Regions from separate parts of the Mogibacterium sp. CM50 genome, predicted to be linked through region 1. Evidence: predicted binding sites of a transcription regulator. Region 1 holds the regulator's gene; each other region holds the start of a gene.
The links. Region 1 encodes HrcA, which represses chaperone genes, less so after heat shock. Its sites were predicted from a motif close to TTAGCACTCNNNNNNNNNGAGTGCTAA; they were not measured.

Region 1 (7,475 bases):
GTATTAACACCATCTCGACACTCATCTACAGTGAGGTCAAGATTGGGATCAGACCATCACTGTATGCGCTGTCTACGATTATTTTCGTTATCGCCTTGGTTGCGCTGCTGATAGTCAACTTCAACAGAGATAAGGAGCCAAAGAGGGCATGAAGAAGAAATTAATACTGGGTTCGGTGCTCGTGCTGCTGATGGCTATTCTGACGGGATGCCGCAGCGGCGAGAATGGAGAAGTGTATGTATATAGCTACGGAGATTATTATGACCCTGAGATTATCGCTGATTTTGAAGCGGACACCGGCATAAGGGTCATTCAGGACACCTATGATACGGCGGAGGAGATGTATCCTGTCATCAAGAACGGGTCGGCAGACTACGACGTTGTATGTACATCCGATTATATGGTTGGCAGGATGATGGACGAAGGACTGCTGCTCAAGCTGGACAAGAGGAACATCAGGAATCTCAAGAATATGGATTCTAAATACATGAAAATGGCGGAGGCATTTGATCCGGGCAACCGGTATTCGGTGCCGCACGTTGTGGGTGTGCAGGGAATACTGTATAACAAAAAAAAGACCGGCGGAAAAAAGATCGACTCCTGGAATGCTCTCTGGGATTCTACATACGCCAATAATATAGTCATGCAGGACAGCGTTCGCGATGCGTTTGCAATCTCGCTGATGCGACTTGGATATTCACCTAATTCAACCAATCCTAAGGAGATAGAAGCGGCCAAGAATGCGCTTAAGGAGCAGAAGCCGCTCGTATACAAATACGCAAATGACTCGGCTCGTGACCTGCTGGCTGACGGCTCGGCGACAATTGGAGTAGTGTGGAACGGCGAGTATCAGTATACGCACGACCTCAACAAGGACGTGGAGTTCGTAGTCCCCAAGGAAGGGGCAGAGTTCTTTATCGATTCGTGGATCATTCCTAAGACTTCCAAGAACAAGAAGAATGCCGAGAAATTCATCAACTACATGTGCAGAGCCAGCGTAGCGAAGAGAAACTTTGACTATCTATATTACACCATGCCTAACGCGGCAGCAATCAGGAAGATTCCTTCAAAATACGTGTCGAATCCTGCCATGTTCCCAACCCGGGACAGTATTGACAGATGTACGCTTCTGACCAAGCTTGACCCGGAAACGACCAAGCTATATAGTGACAGCTGGAAGGAAGTTAAATCGAGCAAGAACTAGGTGCCACGGAGGCGGTTATGAACGATAGACAGATTAAGGCTTTTCTTGAAGCAGCCAGGCTTCTCAATTTTACCAAGGCGGCGGAAAAGCTATATGTTCCTCAATCTCAGGTATCCAGAGCGATTGCAGCGCTTGAGAAGGAGCTGGGGACGGTGTTGTTTGAAAGGGAGAACTCCAGAAGCATAACACTGTCGCCTGCCGGGGAGAAATACTTCAGCCTGTTCAGCAGATTTGAGACGGAACTCGGCAGGACAAGGGAGTCGCTGCGCGAAGAAACTCATGAGCTGAGGCTGGGATACAATATAGGCTGGAATATTTCAGGCTTCCTGCCGGAGGTTGTTACGCGCTGCAGGCGGATCTACGATGATTTTTCGGTCAGGATAGAGTGCCTCAGCTTCGATAACCTGATGCAGAAATTGCAGTCAGGACAGCTGGATGCTGTTATCTCGCTGGAGGATTATATGAAGGCAACTTCCGACGTAGAGTACGAGGTGGTGACTGATGTAAATCGCACTATCGTTTATTCCGAGAGACTTTTCGGCGTCTTGGTAGACAGCCCCGAGGAGATGAAGGGTGTGACCATGTTCGTCGCAGAGGATTCGAGGCTGCGCGAGATTATATCATCAATCGGATTCAATCTGCGACCGTTCAACTTTATCCCCGACATAGAGGTGGTTCCCAACATCGAGACTATGTTTGCCAATGTCCAGAACGGCAGAGGCGTTATATTGGCTGACGATTGGGTGGATATATCCGGTGGCCCGGACATACACTCTGTGAGCATCGATGCCCGTTCAAATATCGCAATTGCGTGGCACGAGGGAGAACCGCCTAGAGAGGTGAAGCTGTTTGCGGATGAGCTTAGAAAGTATTTCGCAGACGATACGTTGCCGGCAGTCGAGAAATAACAAAATTAGAAACAAAAATGGACATCCATGCAGAAACTGCATGAATGTCCATTCGTTTTTGGCAGGTTCTAATATAGTCCAATTGATGATATCGTATAGATACATCAATTGAAAGCATATGAGGCTTATATATAACATTAACAGGGGGGTAAAATGTCTAGAAGAGAACAGATGCTGTTCAAGAACACGGAGTTCATAGGATACTCTGATTTGAACAAAAAACCGGGCTTCCAGATGGGAATGCACCGTACTAAGGATGGCAGATATTATTTGTATACTGCATGCTTCCGTGATAACGGATTTAATATCGTCGATGTGACAGATCCGGCAAATCCGACAGCTAAGTGGGTAGAGGGCGACTGGATTGGTGAGGTTCACGATGGGCAGAGCCTTGCCAAGCTGCAGGTGGCAGACGGCAAGCTTCTCGCTTGCTATGGCGGCACGATGAGGGTGCTGCACGGTACTCACGATCAACCGTTCTGGGGCGGATTTAAGCTCTATGATATCGAGAGCGATCCACTTAACCCTAAGTTCCTCGGACAGTTCGAGTGTGAGGATGGTCCGGGAGTGCACAGAAGCTTCTATAACGGCGGCGACTACGCTTATATCATGGGCAGCAAGCGCAACTACACGGGATACATTCTGAGAATCGTTGATATTTCAGATCCGACTAACCCAACTGAGGTTGGCAGCTGGTGGGCTGATGGCCAGTATTTGGGCAACAAGAAGGCTTCCGATATTCCGGAGGTTGGTACAGAGCCGTTCATGAAGCTGCCTAACGGCCACGCAATCACAGTTAAGGACGACGTAGTATATGCAGCATTCCCTAACGTTGGATTCTGCATGATTGACGTACACGACAAGACCAGACCCAGACTTCTGGGCAATGTGCCTCTCAACCCGCCATTTGGTAACGGTCAGGCAGGCGCAGCTGTTCACACAGCAATGCCCTTAGGTGATAAGCCCTTTGCTGTAGTAACTACGGAGGGTGAGAGAACATGGTACTTTGACAACAACAGAGAAGAAGGCATGTTCCACAAGATCACCAGCCAGCCAATGAACATCATCGGTATGGTTGAGACTTCCGATAAGGAGAATCCGGCACTTATCTCGGTATTCCCTTATCCGGAGGTACCGGCGGAGTACAGGAAGTGCCACGGTGAGAACTTCAACATCATCGATGGCCAGAGAGTGGTGTTCGGTCCACACAACATGTTCGACCTATTCGGGCAGGACTGCCTGGAGCAGAGAGACGACAGAGTCTACAACTGTCACTTCCAGGCCGGACTTCGCATCTACGATGTGTCGGATCCGTTCATACCTAAGGAAATCGCTTACTTCATGCCACCGGATCCGGAAGGCACATGGTTCGATATCGAGGACGGGACCCTGTTCCCGGGACCACACGTTGGTCATGCTGAGGACTGTGTAGTAGATGACAGAGGCTATATCTATGTCGATACTTATCAGGACGGACTTTACATCGTTCGTTGCACAGTTTAATTATGAACAGCTTGGAAACGCACACATAGCACATAAATAATTAGCTTGCTAAAAAATGGCATCACCCGTACAATTACCGGATGGTGCCATTTTGCGTATTAACCGCGGACTCTTCGACTACGTACAATTTCTAGTTTAGAGGAAGGCCCTTGAATCGCTTCACGAAAAAAACATATTACACTCATGTTTTGATGTTGACACCGGGGGAGGTCGATAGTACACTATGTGTAGTGATTAGCACTCCGGATTGATGAGTGCTAACAAAATTCAGGTAAGGAGGAAATACAATGGAAATAGGTGAGAGAAAGCTTCAGATCCTCCAGGCAATTATCACAGACTACGTTAAGAACGCAGAGCCGGTCGGTTCTCGTTCGCTTGCTAAGAGATATGGATTAGGTGTCAGCCCGGCGACTATCAGAAATGAAATGGCTGACCTTGAAGAGCTCGGATATCTGACACACCCGCATACCTCGGCAGGGCGTGTGCCTTCTGATAAGGCATATAGACTATATGTAAATAGCCTTATGAGCAAGCACGATCTCTCGCCGGAGGAAAAGCAGATAATCAACGAGCGCATGCAAGTTAGCGTCGCAGAGTTCAACCAGACGTTACAGCACGCAGCAGAGCTGCTTTCAGATATAACGAAGCTTGCATCATTTGCGATGACGCCTTCGGCTAATTACGACACGCTCAAGTTCATCAGACTCGTGCCGGTTGATGAATACACAATCGTGTTGATGATTGTATCTGATGCCGGCAATGTCACGAACACCACACTCAAGGTGGATGTGTCATATACGCCGGAGTCGCTGGAGATACTCAGCAAATCGATGACATATAACTATAAGGGCAACACCATAGATGAGGCTCTCAAGAAATCAATCATTGCAGATTTCAATTCTGATCTCGAGGCTATGAGCCCTTTGGCAAACACGGTTATGCCAAACTTCATGAAGACGCTCGAAGATATGCTCAACGTCAATCTGTACATGGAGGGATTGACCAACATATTTAACATTCCCGAGTACAGCAGCATCGATAAGGCCAAGGCATTCATCGAGCTTGTCAGCAGGAAGGATGAATTTGCAAGAGATATGCTCGAGCGTGAGGATGGTGTAATCGTAACCATCGGTGATGAAAATATCGATTCATCGATGAAGGATTGCTCGCTGGTCACCGCGACATATCACGTGGATGGCAAGCTGATAGGCAAGATTGGAGTAATCGGACCAACCAGGATGAACTATAGCGAGGTTACTTCAATAATGGAATACCTTACGGAGAACCTCAGCAAATCGTTCTTGCTAAACGATGGAAAGGAACACAAGAATGACTGAAGAGAACAAGAAGGATAATATTAATGAGGCTGGTGATAAGACAGCTGATAAGCAGGTAGAAGCTGCGGAGAGCCGGAAAGAGAATTCTTCGAATGCTCAGCGAACAGGCTCAGATGCGAAGCCGGCAGATGCAGAAGTCAAGACCGAAGCCGAGGTAGATGGCAAGACAGAGCCTCTGGATGCTGACAAAGCTGATAACGAAGCGAAGGATGTGCCTGACAGCGAAGCCGAGGGCGATGGTACGTCTGATCAGACTCAGAGGTCGGAGAATGAAACCGATAAGCCTGAAGAGGATGGCGATTCCAGGTATCTGAGGCTTATGGCAGAGTTCCGGAACTACAAGAAGCGTGTCGCCAAGGAAAAGGCGGATATCCACGCGTATGCAAATGAAAAGCTCGTCGTTGAACTGCTGGGCGTGCTCGACAACTTCGAGAGAGCGTTGGCGAGTGATCCTGCGGCGGATGCAGAGGGATACGCTCAAGGCATGAGGCTTATTTTCGATCAGTTGCTAAGCGCTCTGAGCGAAGCGGGGCTCGAGGAGCTGCGAGCGCTCGGTGAGGAATTTGACCCTAAGATTCACAATGCGGTTATGACGGCCGACGATGAGGAATACGACAGCAACAAGGTGTGCAATGTGCTGCAGAAGGGCTATAGTCTTAACGGCAAGGTCATCAGACCGACAATGGTAACTGTTGCGAAATAGTGACAAAATCGCGGGGAACCGCGTTTGTATATAAATAATTTAGTAAATAATGGATTTCGGATACGAAAGGAAGGAAATAAACAATGAGTAAGGTTATTGGAATTGATTTGGGAACTACGAACAGCTGCGTGTCTGTTCTGGAAGGCGGAGAACCTGTTGTAATCGCTAATGCAGAGGGTGCAAGAACTACACCGTCCGTCGTAGCATTCACTAAGAATGGTGAGAGACTTGTCGGAGAGACGGCTAAGAGACAGGCAATCACAAACCCGGATAGAACGATTGCTTCTATCAAGAGACACATGGGAGAGAGCTATACTGTAGAGATTGATGGAAAGAGCTATACTCCACAGGACATCTCTGCTATGATTCTCGGTAAGCTCAAGTCTGACGCTGAGGCATATCTGGGGGAAAAGGTTTCAGAGGCTGTCATCACGGTTCCGGCATATTTCTCAGATGCTCAGAAGCAGGCTACTAAGGATGCCGGTAAGATTGCCGGTCTGGACGTTAAGAGAATTATCAACGAGCCAACTGCTGCATCGCTTGCTTATGGACTGGATAAGGCGGATGGAGCACAGAAGATTCTTGTCTACGACCTTGGCGGCGGTACATTCGATGTGTCTGTGCTAGAGCTTGGGGATGGAGTATTTGAGGTGCTTGCTACAAACGGTGATACACACCTTGGCGGTGATGATTTTGATAATGCCGTTCTGGACTTCCTGGCAGATTCGTTCAAGTCTGAGCACGGAGTTGACCTCAGAAAGGACAACATGGCTCTGCAGAGACTTAAGGAAGCTGCGGAGAAGGCCAAGAAGGAGCTGTCAAGTGCACAGAGCACTAAGATCAATCTGCCATTTATCACTGTAACTGATGAGGGTCCGCTCCATATGGACATGGATCTTACAAGAGCCAGATTTGATCAGCTCACAAGCGGACTGGTTGAGAGAAGTATCGAGCCTATGAAAAAGGCTATGGCAGATGCGGGTGTTACAAATTCAGACATCGCTAAGGTCATCCTAGTCGGCGGTTCGACACGTATTCCTGCAGTTCAGGCAGCTGTTCAGAAGGTAACAGGTAAGGAGCCGTTCAAGGGTATCAACCCGGATGAGTGCGTAGCAATCGGAGCTTCTATCCAGGCAGGCGTACTCACAGGTGAAGTCAATGACGTTCTGCTGCTTGATGTTACTCCACTGTCGCTGTCTATCGAGACGCTCGGTGGTGTTGCAACTAAGCTAATCGAGAGAAATACAACTATTCCAACCAAGAAGAGTCAGATATTCTCAACAGCAGCAGACAATCAGACAGCGGTGGATGTGCACGTAATGCAGGGAGAGAGAGAGATGGCAGCCGACAATATCACACTTGGTAGATTCCAGCTCACGGGCATTGCTCCTGCTCCTCGCGGAATCCCACAGATCGAGGTTACATTTGACATCGATGCTAACGGTATCGTCAATGTAAGCGCTAAGGATCTTGGTACGGGTAAGGAGCAGCAGATTACAATTACATCCTCAACAAAGCTTTCTGAGGACGAGATTAACGCTAAGATCAAGGAAGCTGAGCAATATGCCGAGGAGGATAAGAAGAGAAAGGAAGAGGTCGAGGTTAAGAACCAAGCTGAAGGAATTCTCTTCGAGACTGAAAAGCAGATGAACGAGCTCGGTGACAAGGTAACTGCTGACGAGAAGTCTAAGGTTGACGCAGCTAGAGAGGATCTCAAGAAGGCTGTAGAGGCTAACGACGTTGAAGACATTAAGGCTAAGAGCGAAGCGCTGACACAGGCGTTCTATCCGATTTCAAGCAGAATTTATCAGGAAGCACAA
Region 2 (7,475 bases), on a different contig from region 1:
ACTCGACCTTTAATGACAGCGGGAACACACATATCGCCGATAGCGGTAGACGCAAGGTCGTCGTTCTGGGATCTGGTCCTATCAGAATAGGACAGGGTGTAGAGTTCGATTATTCGACTGTGCAGGCAGTCAAGTCGCTGCGCAGTCAGGGCTGTGAGGCAATTATCATTAACAACAATCCGGAGACCGTGTCGACGGATTACACGACAGCCGATAAGTTGTATTTTGAGCCGCTGTGCATCGAGGATGTTATGAATATCCTGAGACTTGAGCAGCCCGAAGGTGTAATAGTATCCCTTGGAGGACAGACCGCTGTCAACCTTGCAAGTGCGCTCGATGAGCGCGGTGTCAACATTATCGGCACCGATTGCACGGCGATTAACGCTGCAGAGGATAGAGATGAATTCGACAAGCTGATGCAGAGGCTTGACATCGACAAGCCGGAGGGCAAGGCAGTGACGGATATTGATGAGGGCTGCAGGGTAGCAAGAGAGATAGGATATCCGGTACTTGTCAGACCCAGCTTCGTGCTTGGCGGCAGAGCGATGAGGATAGTTGCAGATGAAGAGCAACTGAGGCAGTATCTGAGGACTGCGGTTGAGATAGATGAGGATAAACCGGTTCTGGTCGATCATTACATCAGAGGTAAGGAGGTTGAGGTAGATGCCATCTGCGATGGTAAGGATGTATTTATCCCCGGCATTATGGAGCTTGTAGAGCGTACAGGAGTGCACTCCGGAGATTCGATCAGCGTATATCCACCATGCTCGATTTCAGACAGTGTCAAAGAGATTATCCGAGCATACACCGAGAAGCTGGGGCTGGGAATAGGTATTAGAGGCCTGTTTAATATCCAGTTCATAGTGGATCCTTCTGAACAGGTGTACATAATAGAGGTGAATCCAAGGTCTTCGAGAACAGTTCCGTTTCTCTCCAAGGCTACCGGCTACAACCTTGCAGACATCGCTTCTAAGGTGATGCTGGGCATAAGTCTGGAGGAACAGGGACTCAAGGGAGTGCCACCTATGGAAAAGAAGAGGTGGTACGTCAAGGTTCCGGCCTTCTCGTTTGCTAAGCTGTCAGGAATGGATATAAGACTGTCTCCTGAGATGAAATCCACCGGCGAAGCCATCGGATATGACGACGATCTGATGCGAGCTTTTTATAAGGCAATGCAGGCTGCAGGCATGAGGATGCAGAACTACGGAACAGTATTTGCATCTATAAATGACGAGTCTAAAGCAGATGCACTGCCGCTCATCAGGAGATTCTACGACTTGGGCTTTAATATCGAAGCGACCGAGGGTACGGCACAGTTCCTCAAGGCGAACGGCGTCAAGACCAGGAGCTTCCCACACACGGACAACAGCATGGACGCTGTGGCAAATGAGCTCAGACAGGGATATGTGACATACTTGATTAACATCGGTGACATTCGCTCTGTAGATGCAAATTCTATGGGCAATCGTATCAGAAGGTGTGCCGCTGAGAATAACGTAACGACGCTCACTTCACTTGATACGGTGAAGGTGCTGCTTGACGCTCTGGGCGATATAACATTCAAGGTATCCACAATCGACGCATAATGATATAATGGTCATCAATCAAATTTTGGTAGTAGCCTTGCCGGCACTAATACTGAATCTGATAATGTAATGGTCATCAATCAAGTTTTGGTAGTGGCCCTGCCGGCACTAATACTGAATTTGATGGTGTTATAATGATCGTCGATCAATTTTTGGTAGTAGTCTTGTCGATACTAAATACTGAATCTGATAATGATATGATGATCATCGATCAATTTTAGGAGGGGATTATGGAACTAAGAGAGTGTGTGAAGTTGCGCCATTCAGTGCGCGCGTATGAGGATAGACCGATAGATAATAAAGCCGTTGAGGATCTCAAGGTGATGATTCAGCAGTGTAACCGCGAGGGGAATTTGCATTTCCAGCTGATTCAGGACGAACCGAAGGCCTTTTCGAGCTTGCTTGCCAGATACGGTAAGTTCTCAAATGTTCGCAACTATATTGCTGTTGTGGGCCCAAAACGCCCGGACCTGGACGAGATGGCCGGATACTATGGCGAGAAGCTGGTGATTCGGTGCATACAGCATGGACTCAATACTTGCTGGGTCGGAGGAACTTATAAGAAGGTTAAGGAAGCTATCGTCGTCAGAGCCGATGAAAAGATCGTAGCGGTTATAGCAGTCGGTTACGGCAAGACCATGGGCTCTGATAGAAAGTCTAAGACTGCAGGCGAGGTGTTCGACGCGAAAGCGTCCAAGGTTGCCGGCTTTGAGGAGACACCTGATTGGTTCAAGGATGGAGTTGAGATGGCGCTGATGGCTCCAACTGCGTTTAACCGGCAGAGGTTCAGCTTCGCGCTGAGTGGTGACAGGATCAAGGTCAAGTCAGGCATGGGTCCGATGAGCAAGGTTGATCTCGGTATTGTAAAATATCACTTTGAGATAGGGGCATCGCCAAAGGAATTTGTATGGGCTTAATAGTTTAAAATATGGACAGATTAGATTATATGAAATTATATGAAATTCGCCCGGTTGCGCACATGCGCTCCGCTTTTCGGCAGAAGTACGGTATACCGCGGCAGCCCCGGATGGTTGACGGGCTGCGGTCGGAGATAGTCTTTGACCATGAATTTAATATTCCTGAAGCTGTGAGAGGGCTCGATAAGTTCTCTCATATTTGGTTGATATGGGGCTTTTCGGAAAACCGGCTCAATATGAGAGAGCCACATCCGGCATGGCGACCAACTGTCAGGCCTCCACGGCTGGGTGGTTCGGTTCGCATGGGCGTATTTGCTACCAGATCTCCATACAGACCGAACTCTCTTGGAATGTCAGCAGTTAAGCTGGTGGAAGTGAGATATGAGGATGGGCAGGTGAGCCTGATAGTAGAAGGTGCGGATCTCCTCGACGGTACGCCGATATACGATATCAAGCCGTATTTGCCGTACAGCGATGCGATTACCGAAGCGACAGAAGGCTTTGTTGCCCGGCCCGAAGCGTCCGGAAAAACGGAAGAATGCGGAGAAACCGGAAAGTGCGGAAAAACTGAAGAGCATGGAGATCCCGAGAGAGCCGGAGAAAAAGATGATATCCCGGGAGCTCAAATGACGTGCGTGGAGGTCGAATTCCCGGATCACCTCCTAGCCAAGGTGGAGGAGCAGTATAGAAAACCGATTATCGGCATACTGCAGCTGGATCCTCGCGATGCATATGACAGAGATTCGGATAAGCCTTCGAGGCTGGCTTTTGGAAATGTGGATATAGAGTTCATATCGCGTGAAGGCAAGCTGATAGTGACAGCAGTCAGAGAGCTGGCAGAGTAAGAAGGCTTGAGCATTATTTGAACTCGTCCGGTTAGAGTGATACAATCAAGACATAATAGTTTAGATGAAAGATATGTGAGGTAATTAGGAGGTAACCAGATGTTCGAATATACCGATACCAAGAACGCTCCTGCGGCTCTCGGTCCTTATTCTCAGGCAGTCCTGGCAGGAAACATACTATATGCTTCCGGCGCAATTGGAATCGATCCTGCAACAGGGAAGTTTGTAGGTGATGACATTCAGACACAGGCGGAGCAGGCCTGCAAGAACGTAGGAGAGATTCTCAAGGCTAACGGTATGACCTACGACAACGTTGTCAAGACAACCTGCTACATTTTGGATATGAGCGATTTCAAGGTGTTCAATGAAGTATATGCTGAATATTTCACTTCGAAGCCGGCTAGATCGTGCGTTGCAATCACTGCACTTCCTGCAGGTGCACTCTGCGAAGTTGAGATAACGGCTGTAAGGTAGTCTTTGAGAAAATCAATAGTATTTATGCACTGATGGCGAATAAACAGCGATGAATTTCGCCGCATTTATCATTTATAATAGTGGTAACATATGAGACCAGCGGTATGAAGCGTACTGCTGGTTTTACATTGATAGCTCTTATGGTTTATATTAATAGCGCCTATCTGTTATATGGAGGATTTCATGTATAATAGCGAATATACAGATACAGATAGCACGAAGAAATTTGCTGAATGAATATTTGCGAATAACATTGATTTACCTATGTGAAAAGGGCGCATTGGGATGCCGTGAGGCAAGGCATGCTTATTGTATTTGACGCAGGGATGAAGGATGGACAATATTAAGAACGCTGGGAGATCATAATTAGATGAATCAGGAGAATTTGGCGCAGGAATGAAGAATGGACAACATTAGGACTATTAGATTTGACAATTTACACGATATAGAGCTAGCCCACATATTTGAGTGCGGGCAATGCTTCCGATGGAACGAATGCGGAGACGGCTCGTATATAGGAGTAGCCGGCGGCAATGCAGCACATGTCGTGCTGAAACACAAAGATGATGCGAGCACACTTGTAGTTGAGTGCACAGGTGGCAGTGAGGAATACTGGTGCAGCTATTTTGACCTGGACACCGGATATGGAGATATGAAGAGAGCGTTGCTTGCGAGTGACTCAAAGCTCGATGAGGCGATAGACACGTGCTATGGCATAAGGATTCTCAATCAGGATTATTGGGAGGTCTTGATATCGTTCATCGTATCTCAGAACAATAACATCCCGCGTATCAAGAAGTGCATTGAGTCGCTGGCGAGGAGCTACGGTACTGAGATTGGAGAATTTATGGGAGAGGTAAGGTATGCTTTTCCGACTCCTGAGCAGCTGGCTGAAGCAACTCTCGAGGAGCTTGCGGCACTCAAGCTGGGGTATAGGAATACATATCTGGCAGCGGCCCCGGAGCATTATAAGGAGCAGGGTGTGCCAACAGGCTCGGCAGAAGAGAAGCACAAGGCGTTGCTATCGTATTTAGGCGTGGGACCTAAGGTTGCAAACTGCATATTGCTCTTCGGACTCAGGGATTTTACAGCCTTTCCTATAGATGTCTGGATGAAGAAGATAATGGCAGAGCTTTACGGGTTTGACATCAAAGATGTTAAGGGAATGCAGAAGTTTGCCGACGAGCATTTTGGTGAACTTGGCGGAATAGCACAGCAATATCTGTTTTATTTTTATAGAAGTATGCAGTGAAGATATCTTCACATTTAATTCATAGTGCCGTGTTGACAACATCATGGGTGCTGAGTAAAATTAGTTATAGAGATTAGCACTCGCATATTTTGAGTGCTAACAATTAAACGATTGGGAGGTTTCAAATGAGTATAGGAATAAAGCCATTAGGCGCAAGAGTTGTAATTAAGCGCAGCGAAGCATTGGAAAAGACTGAGGGCGGGCTTATCCTGTCGGCAAGCGCCAAGGAAAAGCCGCAGGAGGCTGAGGTTCTGGCCGTTGGTCCCGGAACGGAAGACGAAAAGATGGAAGTCAAGGTTGGAGATAAGGTAATCTTCTCCAAGTATGGCGGCACAGAGCTGAAATACGCCGGCGAGGAGTACATCATAATGAGCCAGAAGGATATCCTCGCTGTAATCGAATAGCTACAGTCGAGAGCTCTATTTGGGTAGAACGATAGGCAATAACAATAAATAATAGAAATGTAGATTTCAACTCCGCATCTCATATATGTACACATAATCAGGTGCGGATGTACATGCAGTACAATAGGAGGTAACTAAGATGGCAAAGGATTTGCATTACGGAGAAGACTCGAGAAGAAAGCTCCTCGCAGGAGTTGATAAGCTGGCAGATACAGTTAAGATTACACTAGGACCTAAGGGCAGAAATGTCCTGATTGAGAGATCATATGGATCACCGTTGATCACCAACGACGGTGTTTCGATTGCCAAGGAAATCGAGCTTGAGGATCAGGTTGAGAACATGGGAGCTCAGCTTGTCAAGGAGGTTGCTACCAAGACTAATGATGTAGCGGGTGACGGAACTACTACAGCTACATTGCTCACACAGGCAATTGTTCGCGAGGGATTCAAGAATGTAACTGCCGGAGCTAACCCGATGATTCTCAAGAAGGGTATCAGCAGCGCGGTAGATGTTGCGGTTGAATACCTCAAGAGCAGCGCAGTCAAGGTTGATGATAAGGATAGCGTAGCTCAGGTTGCAGCTGTTTCCGCCGATGATAAGGAGATTGGTACACTTATCTCCGAGGCTATGGAGAAGGTCGGTAAGGACGGCGTTATCACTGTTGAGGAGTCGAGGTCGCTCGGAACTACTCTCGACGTTGTAGAGGGTATGCAGTTTGATAGAGGTTATCTGTCTCCTTATATGGCAGCTACATCAGAGAAGATGGAGGCTGTTCTCGATAACCCGTACATCCTGCTGACAGATAAGAAGATTAGCAACATTCAGGATTTGGTTCCGCTGCTGGAGGACATCATGAAGTCCGGCAAGAAGCTGCTCATCGTTGCTGACGATGTAGACGGTGAGGCTCTGGCAACACTTGTTGTTAACAAGCTGAGAGGAACGCTTGATGTAGTAGCTGTAAAGGCACCCGGATTCGGTGACAGAAGAAAGGCTATGATGGAGGATATTGCGATCCTCACAGGTGGTACGGTCATCAGCGAGGAGCTGGGATATGAGCTCAAGGAAGCTACAGTCGACATGCTCGGAAAAGCAGGTACAGTCAAGGTTAATAAGGACCATACTGTAATCGTAAACGGCGCCGGGGACAAGGCTGAGATCGATGAGAGAATTGAGAAGATCAAGGGTGAAATCGAAGAGACAACCTCTGATTTTGATAAAGAGAAGCTGCAGGAGAGACTTGCTAAGCTGGTAGGTGGAGTTGCAGTTATCAACGCCGGAGCAGCAACAGAGACTGAACTCAAGGAGAAGAAGCTCAGACTTGAGGATGCGCTCAATGCTACCAGAGCTGCCGTTGAGGAAGGAATTGTAGCCGGTGGCGGTACTTCACTGATCGGCGCAATTGATAAAGTTTCCGAGTATGCTGAGAGTCTTGAGGGCGACATGAGAACCGGTGCCAGAATCGTCATCAGAGCACTTGAGGAGCCGGTTAGACAGATTGCTGAAAACGCCGGATTTGAAGGCAGCGTAATCGTTGCCGAGGTTAAGGGCTCCAAGAAGGGTGTGGGCTTCAACGCTGCTACCGAGGAGTATGTAGACATGATTGAAGCGGGAATCGTGGATCCGGTTAAGGTTACCAGATCGGCGCTTCAGAACGCTTCCAGTGTAGCAGGAATGCTGCTCACAACAGAAGCAGGAATCACGGAGATTAAGGAAGATATTCCTGCTGCACCTGCTATGCCCGCAGGCGGCGGAATGGGCATGATGTAATAAGCGAGGCGAGATGTCAAGAAGGGTTTCGGCAAGGACTGACATGGATATAGCGCGGCGGCTGATGGTTAGCCCCCTGTTTAAGGGTATGTCCGTAGAGGATGTGGGTAAATGCTTTACCTGTAGCGACGCGCTTTGTGTCACCTACAGGAAAGGTGAGATGATTTTCACTGAAGAGGATGAGCCCAACAAGCTTCACATCCTGCTCGAGGGCGGGGTACGAGTCGGC
Region 3 (7,475 bases), on a different contig from region 1:
CAGATGAACGAGCACGACTCGGAGAATATCGCCGGTATGCTCGAAGGCATGGGATGCGAATTTGTTGCTGATCCTTATGAAGCGGATGTTGTAGTCATGAATACCTGCAGCGTCCGCGAGCATGCTGATAAGCGATTTTACGGCATGCTCGGACAGTTTAAAAAACGCAGAGATGAAAATAAAGATTCCCGAATCGTCTGTGTTTGCGGCTGCATGCCGCAACAGCCGCGCGTGCAGGAGGAAATCAAGAAGAGCTTTGGATGGGTAGATGTTGTGTTTGGTACACAGACAATTGGTGATTTTCCGAAGCTCCTCAATTCAAGAATAGCAACTGGCAAAAAGCAGTTTTCCATCACCGCAAACAGCCCTGTAATTCCGGATGAAAAGGAACCTAAGAGGGTTTATGAGCATAAGGCGCTTGTAAATATCACTTACGGCTGCAATAACTTCTGCACCTACTGCATTGTTCCATACACTCGCGGCAGAGAAAAGAGCAGGTCGCTTGCAGATGTTGTCGATGAAGTTAAAAAGCTGGCTTCTGACGGTGTGTTGGAGGTTATGCTGTTGGGACAGAATGTAAATTCCTTTAAGGACGGCGAAGGCAATGATTTCCCAACACTCGTCAGATATATTAACGAGATTGAAGGAATTGAGAGGATCAGATTTATGACATCCAATCCCAAGGATCTTTCAGACGATCTGATAGATTGCTTCCGCACTTGTAACAAGCTGTGTAAGCACATCCATTTACCTGTTCAGTCGGGCAGCAGCACTGTACTGAAGCGCATGAATCGCAGATACGACAGAGATAGGTATATCGAAATTATTGACAAGCTAAAAGCTGCATGCCCGGATATTGCAATCACCACAGACATCATAGTCGGCTTTCCGGGGGAGACAGAAGATGAATTTGCGGAGACATTGTCGCTAGTCGAGTATGTCGGATACGACTCAGCATTTACATTTATATACTCGCCTCGTGAGGGCACTCCTGCGGCTGGTTACACAGATCAGATACCTTACGATATCAAGCACGAGCGTTTTGAACGCCTAAACGAGGTGGTTAACGAATGTTCTCTGCGCAACAATTCGATGCTTACTGATCAAACTGTAAGGGTGCTCGTGGACGGAGCGAGTCGTAAGGACGAAAACGCATATTCGGGAAGAACTGATGGCTTCAAGCTGGTTAATATCTCGTCCGGAAGGGATATCACAGGTCAGCTTGTCGATGTCAGGATTACAGACTGCAAGACGTTCAGCATAGATGGAATTCTGGCCTAGCTATTTATTTGCCACTTAAGAATAATAATACAAAAAGGAATATTTATATGAGAGATAAACTTAGCAGCTTATTGCGGTCAGGACCGGGTATTATATTAATCCTGCTTCTGATTACTAACTTTTTAAATGGCGGACTTAAAGATCCCAAGACGTATTTCTTCAATATGCTGTTGACGCTGCCGGGCATAGTGGTGGGGCTTTCGTTCCACGAATTTGCCCATGCGTTTGCTTCAAATGCATTTGGAGACCCGACACCCAAGGCACAAGGCAGATTGACAATTAATCCGGCAAAGCACATTGATCCGTTTGGTTTCTTTGCGCTTATCTTTTGCGGATTCGGCTGGGGTGTTCCAGTACAAATAGATAATCGTTATTATAAGAGGCCTCGTTTAGACGAGTTTATCGTATCCGTCGCGGGTGTAACGATGAATCTGATAATAGCGATAGTATTCGCCTTCATATCCAGATTTGCGATTAACCTTTGGGGCAGAGATGTTATATTGACAGATTCTGTACAGGGGTTAGCTGTCAAGATTCTGCTGTACGTCGTTATGATCAATATAACACTGATGATATTTAATCTCATCCCCGTTCCGCCGCTGGACGGGTTCGGTTTAGTTACGGAGCTGTTTAATCTGCGCAAGACCGGCTGGTACTACACAGTGTATCAGTATGGCGGATTGGTTTTATTGTTGTTGCTGTTATTCGGGGTAGTCAGCAGGATACTGTATCCACTGACCAGTTCGGTTTATTCAACGCTGCTTACAGGGATTATATTAGCATAGAAGTTCTTCACAATTTCATCACGATAATTATTAGCACTCGTCACAGACGAGTGCTAAATTTATCTTGTAAGCAAGTGAGACTTGGATCATGAAATATTAAATGAGGAGGAAGGCAATGAATATTGAAAAATATACGCAGAAAATGCAGGGTGCCATTCTCGATTCACAAAATTTAGCAACTTCTTACGGGCATCAGCAGTTAGAGATAGCACATGTACATTACGCAATAATAAGCGACAGCGACGGATTGATTCCTAAGCTTCTTGAAGCTATGAACGTAGATGTGAGAGCGCTAAAGGCTGATTTAGAGAAAAATCTTGAGAAGATGCCAAAGGTTAGTGGCGGTAATGGGCAGGTATACATGAGTCCTGAACTCAACAGCGTCCTTATAAAAGCTGAAAAAATCGCCGGAGATTTTAAGGATGATTATGTCAGTGTTGAGCACCTGTATCTGGCAATTATTGATTCCAAAAACTCCGAAGTTAACGGAATCCTGACAAAGTACGGTATCAACAAGGATGATTTTATGAGAGCTCTAACGATGGTTCGAGGTAACCAGAGAGTGACTAATCAGAATCCGGAAGACACCTATGATGCTCTTAATAAGTATGGCATCGATCTTGTTGATGCAGCTAGGAAGGGGAAGCTGGATCCGGTTATTGGCAGGGATGTGGAAATAAGGCGAGCTATCGAGATTCTATCGAGGAGAACCAAGAATAACCCGGTTTTAATTGGACAACCTGGAGTCGGCAAGACTGCCGTAGTAGAGGGATTGGCGCAGAGAATAGTCAATGGTGACGTACCGGATGGCCTGAGGGGTAAGACGATATTCTCGCTCGATATGGGTTCGTTGATTGCGGGAGCTAAGTACCGCGGAGAATTCGAAGAGCGACTCAAGGCTGTTTTAAATGAGATAGATAAATCTGACGGGAACATTATCCTGTTCATAGATGAGATTCATAATATCGTTGGTGCAGGTCGCACAGAGGGATCTATGGATGCGGGAAATCTGCTTAAGCCAAAGCTGGCAAGAGGAGAGCTGCACTGCATCGGAGCGACTACACTTGATGAATATAGGAAATATATAGAAACTGACGCAGCTCTTGAGAGACGATTCCAAAAGGTAATGGTAGACGAACCTACTGTTGAGGACACGATTTCTATACTTAGGGGACTGAAGGAGAAATTTGAGATTCATCACGGTGTCAGAATCACGGACAATGCTCTTATCGCTTGTGCGACACTTTCAAACAGGTATATAAGCGACCGATATTTGCCGGACAAGGCGATAGATTTGATGGATGAAGCAGCTGCCAGAATAAGAACCGAGATTGACAGCATGCCGTCAGATCTCGATCAGATATCACGTAAAATCATGCAGCTTGAAATAGAACAGCAAGCGTTATCCAAGGAGGACGATAAGGCGAGCAAGGTAAGGCTGGAAGCAATAAGCGAAGAGCTCGCTAATCTAAAGAGTGAAAATGACGAGCTGACCGCTAAATGGTCTAACGAGAAAAAGAATATTCAGGAACTCAAGAACAAGAAGCTTGAATTAGAGGAGATTCGTCATCAGATAGAAACAGCTGAGAGAGAGTATGATCTTGAGAAGCTCGCAAAGCTTAGATACGGTGATTTGCCCAGACTCGAGAAGGAGATAGAGGGACTCAAGGAGAAGACTGAGCAATCAAGCGAAAATAGACTGCTGCGCGAGGAAGTGGGAGAAGAAGAAATTCAGTCGGTAATTTCCGAATGGACAGGAATTCCCATCAGTAAACTGGCTGAATCAGAACGCGAAAAACTGCTCCATTTAGGCGATATTCTGCATAAGCGGGTAATCGGACAGGATGCAGGTGTTAAGGCCGTATCTGAAGCGATATTGCGCGCAAGGGCCGGTCTTAAGAATGAGAATCGTCCGGTCGGTTCGTTTATATTCCTCGGACCTACCGGCGTGGGTAAGACTGAGCTGGCAAAGGCGCTTTCTGAAACTCTGTTCGACACAGAAAAAAATCTGATTAGAATCGATATGTCGGAGTATATGGAGAAACACACTGTGTCGAGACTTGTGGGCTCTCCTCCGGGATATGTCGGCTATGATGAGGGCGGACAGCTCACTGAAGCAGTCAGAAGGAAACCGTACAGCGTTATTCTGTTCGATGAAATTGAGAAGGCTCACCCTGATGTATTTAACATTTTACTGCAGCTCCTCGATGATGGAAGATTGACAGACAATCAGGGCAGAACAGTAGATTTTAAGAACACGATCATAATTATGACCTCTAACCTTCAGGAATCTCAGCTGAAGTCGTTCTTCAGACCGGAATTTCTCAACAGAATCGATGATATTATCGTATTCCAGTCGTTAAATTTGGAGGAGATTGAGAAAATCGTTGATTTGACAGTTGAGTCACTGGTCAAAAGGCTTAAGGATAGAGGCATTGAGCTTGAAATGTCACCTGAAGCCCGCAGCTATATAGCTAAGGAGTCATATGACGAGGAGTTTGGCGCCAGACCGGTTAAGCGTTACATACAGCGCAACCTGGAGAATCAAATCGCTGAGATGATAATAGGCAGCAAGGTAGTCGATGGTCAGACGATAGAAGTTGACGTCTCGGATAATGGGCTTATGTTTGATATTCGTTAGTTTGGAATCAAACCGTGCACTATTCAGCGTAGCTGCTGTATAGCAGACAGGTAAAGTTTTTAAAATGATAATTGCAGCATGGGACAGGTGTTTTTATTGCACCTGTCTCTTATGTTATACTTGATATGTTATCCGCGCATAATCGACCTTGCGCGATAGCTGCTATAATAATTTTTAATTAGTAATTACTAATTACCAAGCGTGCGTAGACCGCACACCTTCTATATTTATTCATAAGGGGGGCATATGTCGGAATACAGGGATTTATACAGGAGAGCGGCTAACGGTGAGGGCCAGGTTGTTTCTTTCAAATTCACCAACGTCCATCCGCGAGCGATAGTTCAGATAGTGCACGACATAAGCGAACATAGTCTTCGCTACAGAGAATTCGCTTCGGCGCTCAACGATGCGGGATTCTATGTATGTGGAAATGATTTAATCGGACATGGGATGAGCAAACAGGGACATCCGGGCTGCTTTGGCTTGCGCAAGAACTCCTATGAGGGACTGCTCGGCGACATCGACTCGCTGTTCCGGGAAGTCTCAAATGAAGTCGGCGAAGATATTCCAAGGATAATAATTGGAGCCGGATTTGGCGCAATGCTCAGTGAGCTCTATACAATAAGATATGGCAACATCGCCATGATTGTATCCATGGAAAATCTCGAGATCCCCGGCGGTATCAGCTTCATCAAGATGAACGCCAACAACCACATCATGAGAAAGGGATATAACTCATTCTCTGAAAGCGTTCACAACATGATGTACCAGACTGCCAAGCTCGGAGGCGGTGACGTTTACAGCGATTTTTATTGGGTTAGCAAGGTCAGAGAAGAAATTGATAAGTACATTCAGGATGACAATTGCGGGTGCATGCTTACCGCATCGGCATACAGGGAGATGATTCGAGTTATTGAGGAGCTGAGGAGCAAAAAAGGGATTGTCAGGCTTCCGGATATTCCAATCTATATGGTTGCCGGTGCTGAGGACCAACGTGGCGGCTGCGGAAATGCTGTGATGAAAATAGCTGCCATGTTAACCGAAAAGGGGCATAACGAGGTAGCGTATAAGCTTTACAAAGACTGTTATCACGATATACTGCACGATAGCTGCAAAGCGTGCGTGACAAAGGATATTATCGCTTGGATAGAGCAGAAGCTCAGCCGGATGGGATAGCACCTAGAAGAGGTGAGACATTCTGCGAAGCTTGCTTTGCTGCATATGATAGTCCATGGCATTTTTGCCTGCAGCAGGGTTCTTGGTTTCGAATGCCTCGAATATAGCCTTGTGTTCATCGAGAATAATTCTGAGGTAACCGTCGTTAAAAGTTTTTGCAGGTGCTGAATGCTTGAGATATGTCTGATATAACGACAACGTCTGGTACAGCATGCGATTCTTGGTACCTTTATAGATGATGTTGTGAAATGCGGAATTGAACTGCAGCACCTTTTCGACATCGGCCTTGAGAGTGTAGAATTCCATGAATTCGATATTCTCGCGCAGAGTATCAATTTCACTGTCGTCCATACGCTCGATTGCCCATTCGACAGCCTTGACTTCAAAGGTTCTGCGCAGGTCAAACAGATCAGATATATCGCGACTGCTAAGGCCGATTACGTATGCACCGCGGTTAGGGATGTTCTCGATTAGACCATCCGACTCCAGCTGTCTAAAGGCTTCACGAACCGGAGTCCTGCTGACATCGTACTGCTTGCAAACGGCCTGTTCCGTCAGCTTGGAGTTTGCCGGCAGCTTGCCGCTTAATATATCTTTTTGTATCTGTACAAAAAGCGTGTTGGATAGCGGCTGGTTGCTTTCGATTCCTGGGTTTGTCATCATTATTACTTACCTCCTGAGATTAGTACCGATATCGTACAAGTATACAATCTATGCATTTGTACTATCAGTATACAATTATAGTGAGAGCATACAAAAAGTCAATCAATCAATATATAGAATTAAATTAATTAAATGAAGAAGATTAAACCAATAAAATATTTTAAGAATTCAGATGAGATAAATGAAGTCCTCGACACACTGGAAGCTGAATATCCGGATGCAGGATGTGCGCTTCACCATGACTCTATATTCCATCTGCTTCTGGCTGTTGTTTTATCAGCTCAAACGACTGATGCCAGTGTGAATACAGTGACCCCTGAGCTGTTTAGTACATATCATGAACCTGCTGACCTGTCAGCTGCTGACATAAATGACGTAGAGGACATAATCAAAAAGCTGGGGTTATATAAGAATAAGGCGAAGAATCTTGTGGGCATCGGTAAACTTCTATGTTCCGAGTATGACGGTGTTGTACCACAGGATTTTACAGAGCTTCAAAAGCTCCCTGGCGTCGGCCGCAAGACTGCTAACGTAGTGCTTTCTGTCGGTTTTGGAGAGCAACATATTGCTGTCGACACGCACGTATTCCGAGTTACCAACAGGATTGGGCTGGTTGATGAGGATGATGTTTTAAAGACGGAACGATCTCTTATGGAGATTATTCCGAAACATCGCTGGTCGCATATGCACCATGTTTTTATATTCCACGGCAGGCGTTGTTGCACGGCTAGAAAACCAAAATGTGAAAGCTGCTGTATAGCGGATAAGTGTAAATATAATCAAAAATAATTTAATACTCTGTTTAATATTTATGAGACTACGTAAGGCTCCGAAAATTGCAACTTGAGCGTGTTGACGTCTCAATTACATAAATAGACATTGACGTCTCGATTTTATAAATGCATCATTGAAAATACAATGTTTAACTG

Region 2: the regulator HrcA is predicted to act here: its motif matches at 5,148-5,174, upstream of HMPREF1152_RS02985 (co-chaperone GroES).
Region 3: the regulator HrcA is predicted to act here: its motif matches at 2,097-2,123, upstream of clpB (ATP-dependent chaperone ClpB).

The regions. Positions count from the first base shown of each region.
Region 1 covers NZ_ALNL01000039.1:18,153-25,627, forward strand. The annotation lists gene HMPREF1152_RS09590 (ABC transporter permease) at 1-152, shown strand, start outside; gene HMPREF1152_RS09595 (ABC transporter substrate-binding protein) at 149-1,204, shown strand; gene HMPREF1152_RS05740 (LysR family transcriptional regulator) at 1,222-2,112, shown strand; gene HMPREF1152_RS05745 (LVIVD repeat-containing protein) at 2,266-3,615, shown strand; gene hrcA (heat-inducible transcriptional repressor HrcA) at 3,903-4,952, shown strand; gene grpE (nucleotide exchange factor GrpE) at 4,945-5,655, shown strand; gene dnaK (molecular chaperone DnaK) at 5,739-7,475, shown strand, end outside.
Region 2 covers NZ_ALNL01000019.1:77,045-84,519, forward strand. The annotation lists gene carB (carbamoyl-phosphate synthase large subunit) at 1-1,586, shown strand, start outside; gene HMPREF1152_RS02965 (nitroreductase family protein) at 1,817-2,503, shown strand; gene tsaA (tRNA (N6-threonylcarbamoyladenosine(37)-N6)-methyltransferase TrmO) at 2,533-3,348, shown strand; gene HMPREF1152_RS02975 (Rid family detoxifying hydrolase) at 3,448-3,822, shown strand; gene HMPREF1152_RS02980 (DNA-3-methyladenine glycosylase family protein) at 4,226-5,074, shown strand; gene HMPREF1152_RS02985 (co-chaperone GroES) at 5,206-5,478, shown strand; gene groL (chaperonin GroEL) at 5,618-7,246, shown strand; gene HMPREF1152_RS02995 (Crp/Fnr family transcriptional regulator) at 7,260-7,475, shown strand, end outside.
Region 3 covers NZ_ALNL01000044.1:182,978-190,452, reverse strand. The annotation lists gene miaB (tRNA (N6-isopentenyl adenosine(37)-C2)-methylthiotransferase MiaB) at 1-1,281, shown strand, start outside; gene HMPREF1152_RS08285 (site-2 protease family protein) at 1,329-2,066, shown strand; gene clpB (ATP-dependent chaperone ClpB) at 2,182-4,707, shown strand; gene HMPREF1152_RS08275 (serine aminopeptidase domain-containing protein) at 4,954-5,883, shown strand; gene HMPREF1152_RS08270 (GntR family transcriptional regulator) at 5,887-6,546, opposite strand; gene nth (endonuclease III) at 6,679-7,335, shown strand.